One region of the Kitasatospora sp. NEAU-CNBT7 genome, then DNA from elsewhere that is predicted to be linked to it. Evidence: riboswitches for the same ligand, from Rfam matches in the RefSeq annotation. Region 1 holds a riboswitch; the other holds the start of a gene.
The links. A riboswitch is a leader RNA that binds a small molecule or an ion and turns the genes downstream of it on or off. The one in region 1 is predicted to bind cobalamin.

Region 1 (5,087 bases):
CCGAGCCCGCGGTCAGCGCGAGGTGGGTGCCCAGCTCGCCGGGGGCGAGCGCGAGCAGGTAGGTGCCGCCGACGTCGGGGACGAAGCCGATCCCGGCCTCCGGCATGGCGATCCGGGTGGTGCCGGTGACGATGCGTACGCTGCCGTGCGCCGAGACGCCGACGCCGCCGCCCATCACGATGCCGCTCATCACGGCGACGTAGGGCTTGGGGTAGCGGGCGATCCGGGCGTTGAGCCGGTACTCGTCGCGCCAGAACCCTTCGACGGCGGCCACGTCCCCGCCGGTGGCGGCGCGATGGATCGCGACGATGTCGCCCCCGGCGCAGAAGGCCCGGTCACCGGCGCCCGTGACGACGACCGTGGCGATCCGGTCGTCCCGCTCCCAGGCGTCGAGCGCCTCGGTGATCCGCCGCACCATGGGGTGGGTGAGGGCGTTGAGCGCCGTCGGCCGGTTGAGAACGATCCGGCCGGTCCGGCCCTCACGGCGGATCACGACCTCCTCGGTGTCGCTGTCGGACATCATGCGGCTCCGGTCAGGCCGCGGGCGACGATGACGCGCATGATCTCGTTGGTCCCTTCCAGGATCCGGTGCACCCGCAGGTCGCGGACGATCTTCTCGATGCCGTACTCGGCCAGGTAGCCGTAGCCGCCGTGGAGTTGGAGGGCCTGGTCGGCGACCTCGAACCCGGTGTCGGTGGCCAGGCGCTTGGCCATGGCGCACAGCTCGGGCGCGCGCGGGTCGGCGCGGTCCAGCGCGGCCGCCGCGCTCCGGACCAGGGCGCGGGCGGCCTCCAGTTCGGTGGCCATGTCGGCGAGCCGGAACTGCAGCGCCTGGGCGTGCAGCAGGACGGTCCCGAACGCCTCGCGGTCGGCGAGATGGGCGACGGCGCGGTCCAGCGCGGCCCGGGCGCCGCCGAGCGAGCAGGCCGCGATGCCGAGCCGGCCGCCGTTGAGGCCGGCCATGGCGATCCGGAAGCCGTCGCCCTCGGCACCGAGCAGGCGGTCGGCGGGCAGCCGGACACCGTCCAGCACGACCTGCCTGGTCGGCTGCGCGTTCCAGCCCATCTTCCGCTCGTTCGGGCCGAAGGACAGGCCGGGGTCGTCGCGGTCCACCAGGAAGGCCGAGATGCCCGCCGGTCCGGGCGCGCCGGTGCGCGCCATCACCAGGTACACCTGGGCGGCGCCTGCCCCCGAGATGAACTGCTTGACGCCGTCCAGCACCCAGCCGTCGCCGTCGCGGACCGCCCGGGTGGCGATCGCTCCGGCGTCGGAGCCGGCGCCCGGCTCGGTCAGGCAGTAGCTGCCCAGCTGTTCGGCCGTGCACAGGGCGGGGAGCCACCGGGCGCGCTGCTCCGCCGTGCCGTGCCGGTCGATCATCCAGCCGACCATGTTGTGGATGGAGAGGTAGGCGGCGATCGACGGGCAGCCGGTGGCCAGCGCCTCGAAGGCCACCACGCCGTCGAGGCGGCCGAGTTCGCAGCCGCCGACGTCTTCGCGGACGTACACGCCGGCCAGGCCCAGGTCGGCGGCCTTGCGCAGCACGTCCACCGGGAAGTGCTTGGTGCGGTCCCATTCGACCGCGTACGGGGCGAGGTGCTCGGCGGCGAAGGCGCGGGTGGCGTCGGCGATCGCCCGCTGGTCCTCGGTGAGGTCGTGCACGGCGCTCATCCCATCGTCGGAATGGTGAAGCTCGCGCCCTCCTTGACCCCGGAGGGCCAGCGCGAGGTGACGGTACGGGTGCGGGTGTAGAAGCGGATCGAGTCCGGCCCGTGCTGGTTGAGGTCGCCGAAGCCGGAGCGCTTCCAGCCGCCGAAGGTGTGGTAGGCGATCGGGACCGGGATCGGTACATTGACCCCGACCATGCCGGTGTTCACCCGGCGGGTGAAGTCGCGGGCGGTGTCGCCGTCCCGGGTGAAGATCGCCACTCCGTTGCCGAACTCGTGCTCGCTCGGCAGCCGCAGTGCCTCCTCGTAGTCGGCGGCGCGGACCACGCAGAGCACCGGGCCGAAGATCTCCTCGCGGTGGATGCGCATCGCCGGGGTGACCCGGTCGAACAGCGAGGCGCCGAGGAAGAAGCCGTCCTCGTGCCCCTCCAGCCGGAAGTCCCTTCCGTCGACGACGAGTTCGGCGCCCTCCCGGACGCCGATGTCCAGGTAGCCGCGGACCCGGTCCACCGCATCACGGCCGACCAGCGGGCCGAAGTCGGCGTCGGGATCGTCGGAGCGGCCCACCTTCAGCGCCGCGATGCGCTCCACCAGCTTCGCCACCAGGGCGTTCGCGGTCTCCTCGCCGACCGGGACGGCGACCGAGATCGCCATGCAGCGCTCGCCCGCCGAGCCGTACCCGGCGCCGACCAGGGCGTCGACGGCCTGGTCGAGGTCGGCGTCCGGCATGATGACCATGTGGTTCTTGGCGCCGCCGAAGCACTGCGCCCGCTTGCCGTGCGCGGCGGCGGTGGCGTAGACGTACTGGGCGACCGGGGTGGAGCCGACGAAGCCGAGCGCCTCGACCCGCGGGTCCTCCAGCAGGGTGTCGACGGCCTCCTTGTCGCCGTTGACCACGTTGAGCACGCCGGGCGGCAGGCCCGCCTCCAGGAACAGCTCCGCGAGGCGCAGCGGCACCGACGGGTCGCGCTCGGAGGGCTTGAGGATGAAGGCGTTGCCGCAGGCCAGCGCGGGCGCGGCCTTCCAGAGCGGGATCATCGCGGGGAAGTTGAACGGGGTGATGCCGGCGACCACGCCGAGCGGCTGGCGCATCGAGTACACGTCGATGCCGGAGCCGGCGTTGTCGGTGAACTCGCCCTTCAGCAGGTGCGGGATCCCGGCGGCGAACTCCACGACCTCCAGGCCGCGTTGGAGGTCGCCGTGGGCGTCGGCGACGGTCTTGCCGTGCTCCGCGGAGAGCAGCCGGGCCAGGCTGTCCTTCTCCTGCTCGACCAGTTGGAGGAAGCGCAGCAGTACCCGGGCCCGGCGCTGGGGGTTCCAGGCGGCCCACTCGGGCTGGGCCTGGGCCGCGTCGGCGATCGCGGTCCCGACCTCGGCGCGGCTCGCGAGCGGCACCCGGGCCTGGACCCGGCCGGTGTTGGGGTCGTGGACGTCGCCGAAGCGGCCGGAGGTGCCGGCGACGTGCTTGCCGGCGATGTAGTGGGTGAGTTCTCGGACCATCGGTTCCTTCTCTCGTCCTGGGTGCGGAGAGGTGCGGAGAGGAGGAGTGGAGGGCCGCCGTCGACGGGCGGGCGCACGGTGGTGCGACCGCCGTCCATCGGCCTGCGGCGGCCGGACGGGACGTCAGGGCGTGTGGGCCCCGGCGCTCGTCGGCGCAGGACAGCCAGGGGTGGTGGATCGGGAGCAGCCCGGAGTCATGGCGTGTCGTCTCCATCCTCGTGGAAAACACGGAACACCCGCGGCCGGTATCCTGACTCCCGGATCGACGCCCGTCCCCCGGCCTTCCCGGCTGGCTGCCAGTGGCCTTCACCTGCGAGGACGAACTCCCCGGTCACAGTGGCGGGACCGTGCCGGACTTGCACCGGCTTCCCTGACACCGCGGACCTGCCGTCGACCATATAGTTGGACGTCCTAGTAAGTCCAGGGCATCCGCCCCGATTCCTCGCCCGGGGCTCGGGCCGAGCCTCGCGGGCGGCACCCGCGTACCGTCCGGCCACGGGAGTCGCCGTCCGTCCCGGACCGTCCCGGTCCGCCACCCCGCGTACCGCTGCCGCCGGCCCCGCCGACGGGCCTGACCGGGTACCGGGATCCGCGACGTCCGCGCCGCCGACCAGGTGGGGTCGGGTACCCCCGATGCCGGTCCGGACGTGGATCGCACGGCCGCGGCGCCGCGGACATCCCGGACGCACCCAGGTCCTCTGCGTCGGCAACGACCCGCTGGTTCGGGCCCAGGGCCGCGCGCTGCTCGGGGAGAACCTCAGCCGGGTTCCGCGGGGGACGACGGAGGCGGTCGGCGGGCGGCTGCGGGGCGCGGCTCGACGGCGGGGCCTGCCGGGAGCGCCGGCTCGGCGGGGACCGGTCCCGGCGCCGGCTCCGGCACCGGGAGGTCGAGGCCGGGAACCGGCGGGACGACGTGGAAGGTGTTGGTGGTCAGCGCCTCGTCCAGCGCGCGGGTCGCGTCCCCGATCAGCTCCGGGTCGCCGAGGTTCCGGATGACCCGGCGGGCGTCCTCGACCCGTCCTTGGCCCGCCAGCGCGAGCATCAGGTGCTCGTGGGCGCCGTACCGGTAGGAGGAGTGGCGGGCGGTGGCCGCCAGTTCCTCGGCCCGGGCCGGCTCGCCGACGGCGACGAGCATGGCCGACAGCCCGCAGATCGCGCGGGACTGGTAGACGTCGTCCGGCTCGTCGGCCACGATCCGTTCCGCCGTCGCCACCACCCGCATGGCGCCGTCGGTGTCACCGAGGCCGGCGAGCGCCTCGGCCACCTCGCCGAGGGCGCCGACCCGGTCCTCGGAGTGGGTGGCGGCCAGCGCGGCCTGTTCGGCGAGGCCCAGCAGGCGCCGGGCCCCGGCCGTATCACCGGCCGCGTGGAGCACCGCGCCGAGGCCGGTGAGGGCGTTCGCCCGGTTGCTGCCGTAGTCGACGGCCCGGGCGATCGGCTCCGCCCGCTCGACGAGCCGCCGGGCGCCGACCGGGTCGCCGAGGGCGACCAGGGCCACCGCCGGGACCGCCAGCGCGAAGGCCCGCCGGTACGGGTTCTGCATCGCGGCGAGGTCCGGCGCGGCCTGCTCGGCGAGCCGCCTGGCCCGGTCGGCGCTGGTGCACTCGGTCAAGGCGCGCACCAACTCCGTTGCTGCGCACTGCTGGTGCCACGAGAAGACCGACCGATCGACTACGGACACCGCGTTCTCCCCGGGCTGTGGACACTCGTACGCAAGTACGCGGGCGGCCGCTGCGCCGGTTCACCGCACCGAGGAACTGCTGCACCGCACCCCCGAAGCGCCGGCCGGAGCTCGAGGTGGTCCTCGACGAAGCCGCGCTGCGCCACCCGGTCGGCCACCCGCGCCATGGCACTCCCCCGACGTGACCGTGCCGGCCGTGCCGGGAGAGCGCGGCGCACCCGCCGGACCGTCCGGAGCGTTCT
Region 2 (5,087 bases), on a different contig from region 1:
GAGCCGTTGGACTCGCGCAGCGAGTCGCGGGTCTGCTGGTCCCAGACGCCGAGCTCCTTGAGCTCACGCACCAGGTACGGGTTGACCTGGAGGAACTCGCCGGACAGCGTCTCGCGCTTGAACAGGTTGGAGACCTGCGGCTCGATGCACTCGTACACGCCGGCGATCGAGGCGATGGTGGCGGTCGGCGCGATGGCCAGCAGCAGCGAGTTGCGCAGGCCGGTGACGGCGATCTTGGCGCGCAGCGCGTCCCAGCGGGCGGTCCACTGCGGGGCCGCGTCGAAGTGGTCGATGTGCAGCTGGCCGCGGGCGGCGCGGGTCTCGCCGTACGCGCTGTGCTGCCCGAACTCCTCGGCCAGTTCGCTGGAGCGCTCGTAGGCGGTCAGCATGATGCGCTCGGCGATCAGCGTCGACAGCTGCTTGGCCTCGGCCGAGTCGAAGTCGATCCGCAGCTTGAAGAAGACGTCCTGCAGGCCCATCACGCCCAGGCCCACCGGGCGCCAGCGAGAGTTGGAGTTCCCGGCCTCGGGGGTCGGGTAGAAGTTGATGTCGATGACCCGGTCCAGGAAGGTCACGGCGGTGCGCACGGTGGCGTCCAGCCGGTCCCAGTCCATCGCGCCGAGCAGGTCCCCGGCCGTGGCGCCGTCGGCGACGTGGGCACCGAGGTTGACCGAGCCCAGGTTGCAGACCGCGGTCTCGGAGTCGTCGGTGACCTCCAGGATCTCGGTGCACAGGTTGGAGGAGTGCACCGTGCGGCCGGGCAGCGCGGTCTGGTTGGCGGCGCGGTTGGAGGCGTCCTTGAAGGTCATCCAGCCGTTGCCGGTCTGCGCCAGGGTGCGCATCATCCGGGCGTACAGGGTCTGCGCGGGGATGGTGCGCACGGCCTTGCCGGCCTGCTCGGCCTTCAGGTACGCCTCGTCGAAGTCGGCGCCCCACAGGTCGACCAGCTCGGGCACGTCGGCCGGGGAGAACAGCGACCAGTCGGCGTCGGCGTTCACCCGGCGCATGAACTCGTCCGGGATCCAGTGCGCCAGGTTCAGGTTGTGCGTCCGGCGGGCCTCCTCGCCGGTGTTGTCGCGCAGCTCCAGGAACTCCTCGATGTCGGCGTGCCAGGTCTCCAGGTAGACGCAGGCGGCGCCCTTGCGCCGGCCGCCCTGGTTGACCGCGGCGACCGAGGAGTCCAGGGTGCGCAGGAACGGCACGATGCCGTTGGACTGGCCGTTGGTGCCCCGGATCAGGCTGCCGCGCGAGCGGATCCGGCTGTAGGACAGGCCGATGCCGCCGGCGTGCTTGGACAGCCGGGCGATCTGCGCGTAGCGCGAGTAGATCGAGTCCAGGTTGTCCAGCGGCGAGTCCAGCAGGTAGCAGCTGGACATCTGCGGGTGCTTGGTGCCGGAGTTGAACAGGGTCGGCGAGGACGGCAGGTAGGAGAGCGCGCTCATCAGCGCGTACAGCTCCGCGACCTCGCGCACCGCCCGCTCGCCGTCGCCCACGGCGAGGCCCGCCGCCACCCGGAGCAGGAAGTGCTGCGGGGTCTCGATCACCTTGCGGGTGATCGGGTGCCGCAGCAGGTAGCGGGACTGCACGGTGCGCAGGCCGAAGTACTCGAAGCGGTCGTCGCCGCGCTCGTCGATCAGGGCGTCGAAGGCGTCCGCGTGCTTCGCCACGAAGTCCGCGGTGGTGTCGCCGATCAGGCCCTCGGTGTGGCCGACGGCGATCGAGGCGGAGAACGACACGGCGCCCTGGCCGACGGCCTCGTCCGAGATCTCCAGCGCCAGCAGCCGGGCGGCGAGCTTGGAGTACTGCGGGTCCTCGGCGATCATCGACGCGGCGGCCTCCACGGCCAGTCCACGCAGCTCCGCGAAGTCGGAGCCGGCGTGGCGGCCGCGCAGCGCGGCGGCGGCGACGTGGCCGGGGTCCACCTGGGGAAGGTCGACGCTGCGGTCGGTGAGCAGGCGCAGCAGCGCGGCACCGGGATCAGCGTCGGCGGCGGTGGTGGCACCACCCGGCCGGAGGCTGGGGGAGGAACCCTGGGACGGCAGGGCGACTGAGGCGGCGACGGTCAAGGCGCACTCTCTCCTGTGGCGGCGGCGGACGAGATCGGCCGGACCGTTTCAGGCAGGGCGGAGCGGCACGCCGAATCACCAGGCGTGCGTGGTCCCACCCCGGCCCACCCGCGAGGCCCGGACAAGTACTGCGGTGCTGCAAGGCATCTGCGGGGAAGCCGTGTGGCACGCCGTCGGCAGGTCTCGGACTCGCGGGTCAGGGTGTTGCGAAGCCCGCTCACCGTTGCGGGGCAGTCCCGGACTCCCACCGGGTTCCCCTGCGTCGACAGCGAGAGCGAGCATACATGTTGTGGGCGGGGTCAGGATGCGCCACCAGATGTAGTGCCGCGTGTCGTGGTCGCTCGACTGCGTTGCGCCACGGGGTGAGCCGTCAGAATGTGATCGAATAGACGATCACATCAATGCCGGGGGCCGGCTCCCAGTCCCGCTCGGGGCTCCGCCGGAACCCCAGCCGTTCGTAGACGCGGTGGGCCGCGGTCATCGCCGGGCGGGTCGAGAACGCCATCCCGGTCAGCCCCAGCTCCCGGCTGCGCGCCATCGCGGCCCGCACCAGCGCGCTCCCGGCGCCCCGGCCGCGGGCCGCCCGGGCCACCGCCAGCATCCGGATCTCGCCCTCGTGCGGCGCCGCGATGTCGGCCCACGGGTTGCCGCCCGGGGCGAAGGTCACACTGCCGAGCACGGCTCCGCCGGCCGGGTCGACGGCGACGAGGAGCTCGGCCTCCTCGGCGCGGCGCCGGGTGTCCCGCAGGAGCTCGGGATAGGGCCCGTCCGGGCGGCTGTAGCCCTCGCCGACGTAGACCTCGACCGAGAGGGCTCCGGCGGCGTCCAGGTCCTCGGGGAGGGCCCGGCGGATGACGAGGTCGGGGGCGGTGTCCATGCCACCAGTCTGCCGGGGCCCCGATCGGCGGCGGCGGCCAGGGTGGTGGCGAGCCGGGTGGCGAAGGCCGGGCCGGCCGGCGGCGGGGTGGTCGGGGGCTGGGCGGCCGGCGGCGGGGCGGCGGCGGTCGGGGTGCCCGCTCCGGCCGCGGCGCCGTGCAGCCGGTCCGGCCGGCCGGGGTCGGCCGGGTAGCCGCCGGGGCGGTGCCAGTTGTCCCGGCCGTGCCGGGAGGTGCGTTCCAGGTCGCGGCCGGCCAGCAGGCCGAGCAGGCCGAAGGCCCCGACCGCGGCGGCCGGGGCGAGTACGCCCATGAGTGCCGAAGAGTCCATGCGCTCCACTCTCGCGACGGCCGGACCCGGCCACGAGTGGCAGAAAAGACCACTTGCCTCGAAAAGCTGCCACCGGCATCCTGGGGCCATGCTGACCAACGTCGTCACCGTGGTGCTGGAGGAGATCCACCCCTTCGAACTGGGCGTCGCCTGCGAGGTCTTCGGCCTCGACCGCAGCGACGACGGCCTGCCGGTCTACGACTTCGCACTGGCCTCGGCCCGCCCGGGACCGCTGCGCACCCACGCCGGCTTCAGCGTCGACGTCCCGCACGGCGTGGAGCGGATCGCCGGCGCGGACCTGGTGATCGCCGCCGCCACCGGCATCCGGGACGACTACCCGGCCCCGCTGATCGAGGCCCTGCGGGCCGCCGTGGCGCGCGGCGCCCGGGTGCTGTCGATCTGCAACGGCACGTTCCTGCTCGGCGCGGCCGGCCTGCTCGACGGCCGCCGCTGCACCACCCACTGGCGCCACTCCGACCTGCTCGCCGCACGCTTCCCGCTCACCACGGTCGAGCCCGACGTGTTGTACGTCGACGAGGACCCGGTGATCACCGCGGCCGGCACCGCCTCCGGCATCGACGCCTGCCTGCACCTGGTCCGCAAGCTCCAGGGGCCCGAGGTGGCCCGCGGGATCGCCCGCCGGATGGTGGTCGCCCCGCACCGCGAGGGCGGCCAGGCGCAGTTCGTCGCCCGCCCGCTGCCGGCCGAGGACGGCGAGTCGCTGGGCGGCCTGCTGGAGTGGCTGCGCCACCACCTGGACCGCGAGCTCACCGTGGAGCAGCTGGCCGCCCGCGCCCACATGTCGCCGCGCACCTTCGCCCGCCGCTTCCAGCAGGAGACCGGCACCACCCCGCACCGCTGGCTGACCGGCCAGCGGGTGCTGCTGGCCCAGCGCCTGCTGGAGGCCACCGGCGAGCCGGTGGACGCGGTCGCGGCGCGCTGCGGCTTCGGCAACGCGGCCACCCTGCGCCACCACTTCGGCCGCCGGCTCGGCACCACCCCGCAGGCCTACCGGCGGGCGTTCGGCGGGACGCCGGCGCAGCAGCGGGCCGAGAGCCTCCGCTGACCCCTCGCGGCCTTCTCCGGGCCCCCGTCGGACCGGCGCGTCGGACCGGCGCGCGGCCGCCCGCGCACCCGGCCGGGACCGCCGGACCGGCACGCGGTTCAGTCGGCGGGCCGGTCGGGTGCCCGGTCCAGGTGGCCGGTGTCGTTCCAGCCGGCCGGGACCAGCCGGCCGTGCTCGGCCCGCCAGCGGCTGGCCGAGCAGTTGCGGACCGGCTCCAGGGCGAGCAGCTGCTGCTCGGTGAGGCGGTCGAGGATGTAGCGCAGCATCAGCACGGTGCAGTCGTGGGCGACCACCAGTACCGGCCGGCCGTCCTCCTCCCGGGTCAGGTCGGCCAGCAGGCTGCGCATCCGCAGGGCCACGTCCAGCCAGGACTCGCCGCCCGGGGGCCGGTAGTGCAGCTCGCCCATCCGGCGGCGGCGGGCGGCCTCGGCGGGGTGCTCCTTGTCGATGGCGGCCTTGGTGAGCATCTCCAGCACGCCCAGCTCGCGGTCGCGCAGCCGTTCGTCCTGCCGCACCTCGGTGGTGACCGGCACCGCGCCGAGGCCGCCGGCCTGGGCGAGCGCGATCCGGGTGGTCTCGGTGGTGCGCAGGTACGGCGAGCACCAGACGCTGCGCGGCCGGTCGTCCGGCGGCAGCTCGGCCCACCAGCGGCCGAGCGCCCGGGCCTGGGCCTGGCCCCGGATGGAGAGCGGGATGTCGGCGTCCCGGCTGGTGATCGGTACGGTCAGCGCGCCGGTCGCGTCGGCGTG

Region 2: linked by a shared signal. The riboswitch ahead of AC2TEW_RS12735 (ribonucleoside-diphosphate reductase subunit alpha) and the one ahead of AC2TEW_RS22825 (CoA-acylating methylmalonate-semialdehyde dehydrogenase) in region 1 are both predicted to bind cobalamin.

Annotation. Positions count from the first base shown of each region.
Region 1 covers NZ_JBXQQB010000018.1:24,967-30,053, forward strand. The annotation lists gene AC2TEW_RS22815 (enoyl-CoA hydratase/isomerase family protein) at 1-520, opposite strand, end outside; gene AC2TEW_RS22820 (acyl-CoA dehydrogenase family protein) at 520-1,668, opposite strand; gene AC2TEW_RS22825 (CoA-acylating methylmalonate-semialdehyde dehydrogenase) at 1,665-3,164, opposite strand; cobalamin riboswitch at 3,388-3,560, opposite strand; gene AC2TEW_RS22830 (tetratricopeptide repeat-containing protein) at 3,922-4,845, opposite strand.
Region 2 covers NZ_JBXQQB010000007.1:243,581-248,667, reverse strand. The annotation lists gene AC2TEW_RS12735 (ribonucleoside-diphosphate reductase subunit alpha) at 1-1,964, opposite strand, end outside; cobalamin riboswitch at 2,225-2,354, opposite strand; gene AC2TEW_RS12730 (GNAT family N-acetyltransferase) at 2,437-2,943, opposite strand; gene AC2TEW_RS12725 (helix-turn-helix domain-containing protein) at 3,361-4,338, shown strand; gene AC2TEW_RS12720 (histidine phosphatase family protein) at 4,437-5,087, opposite strand, start outside.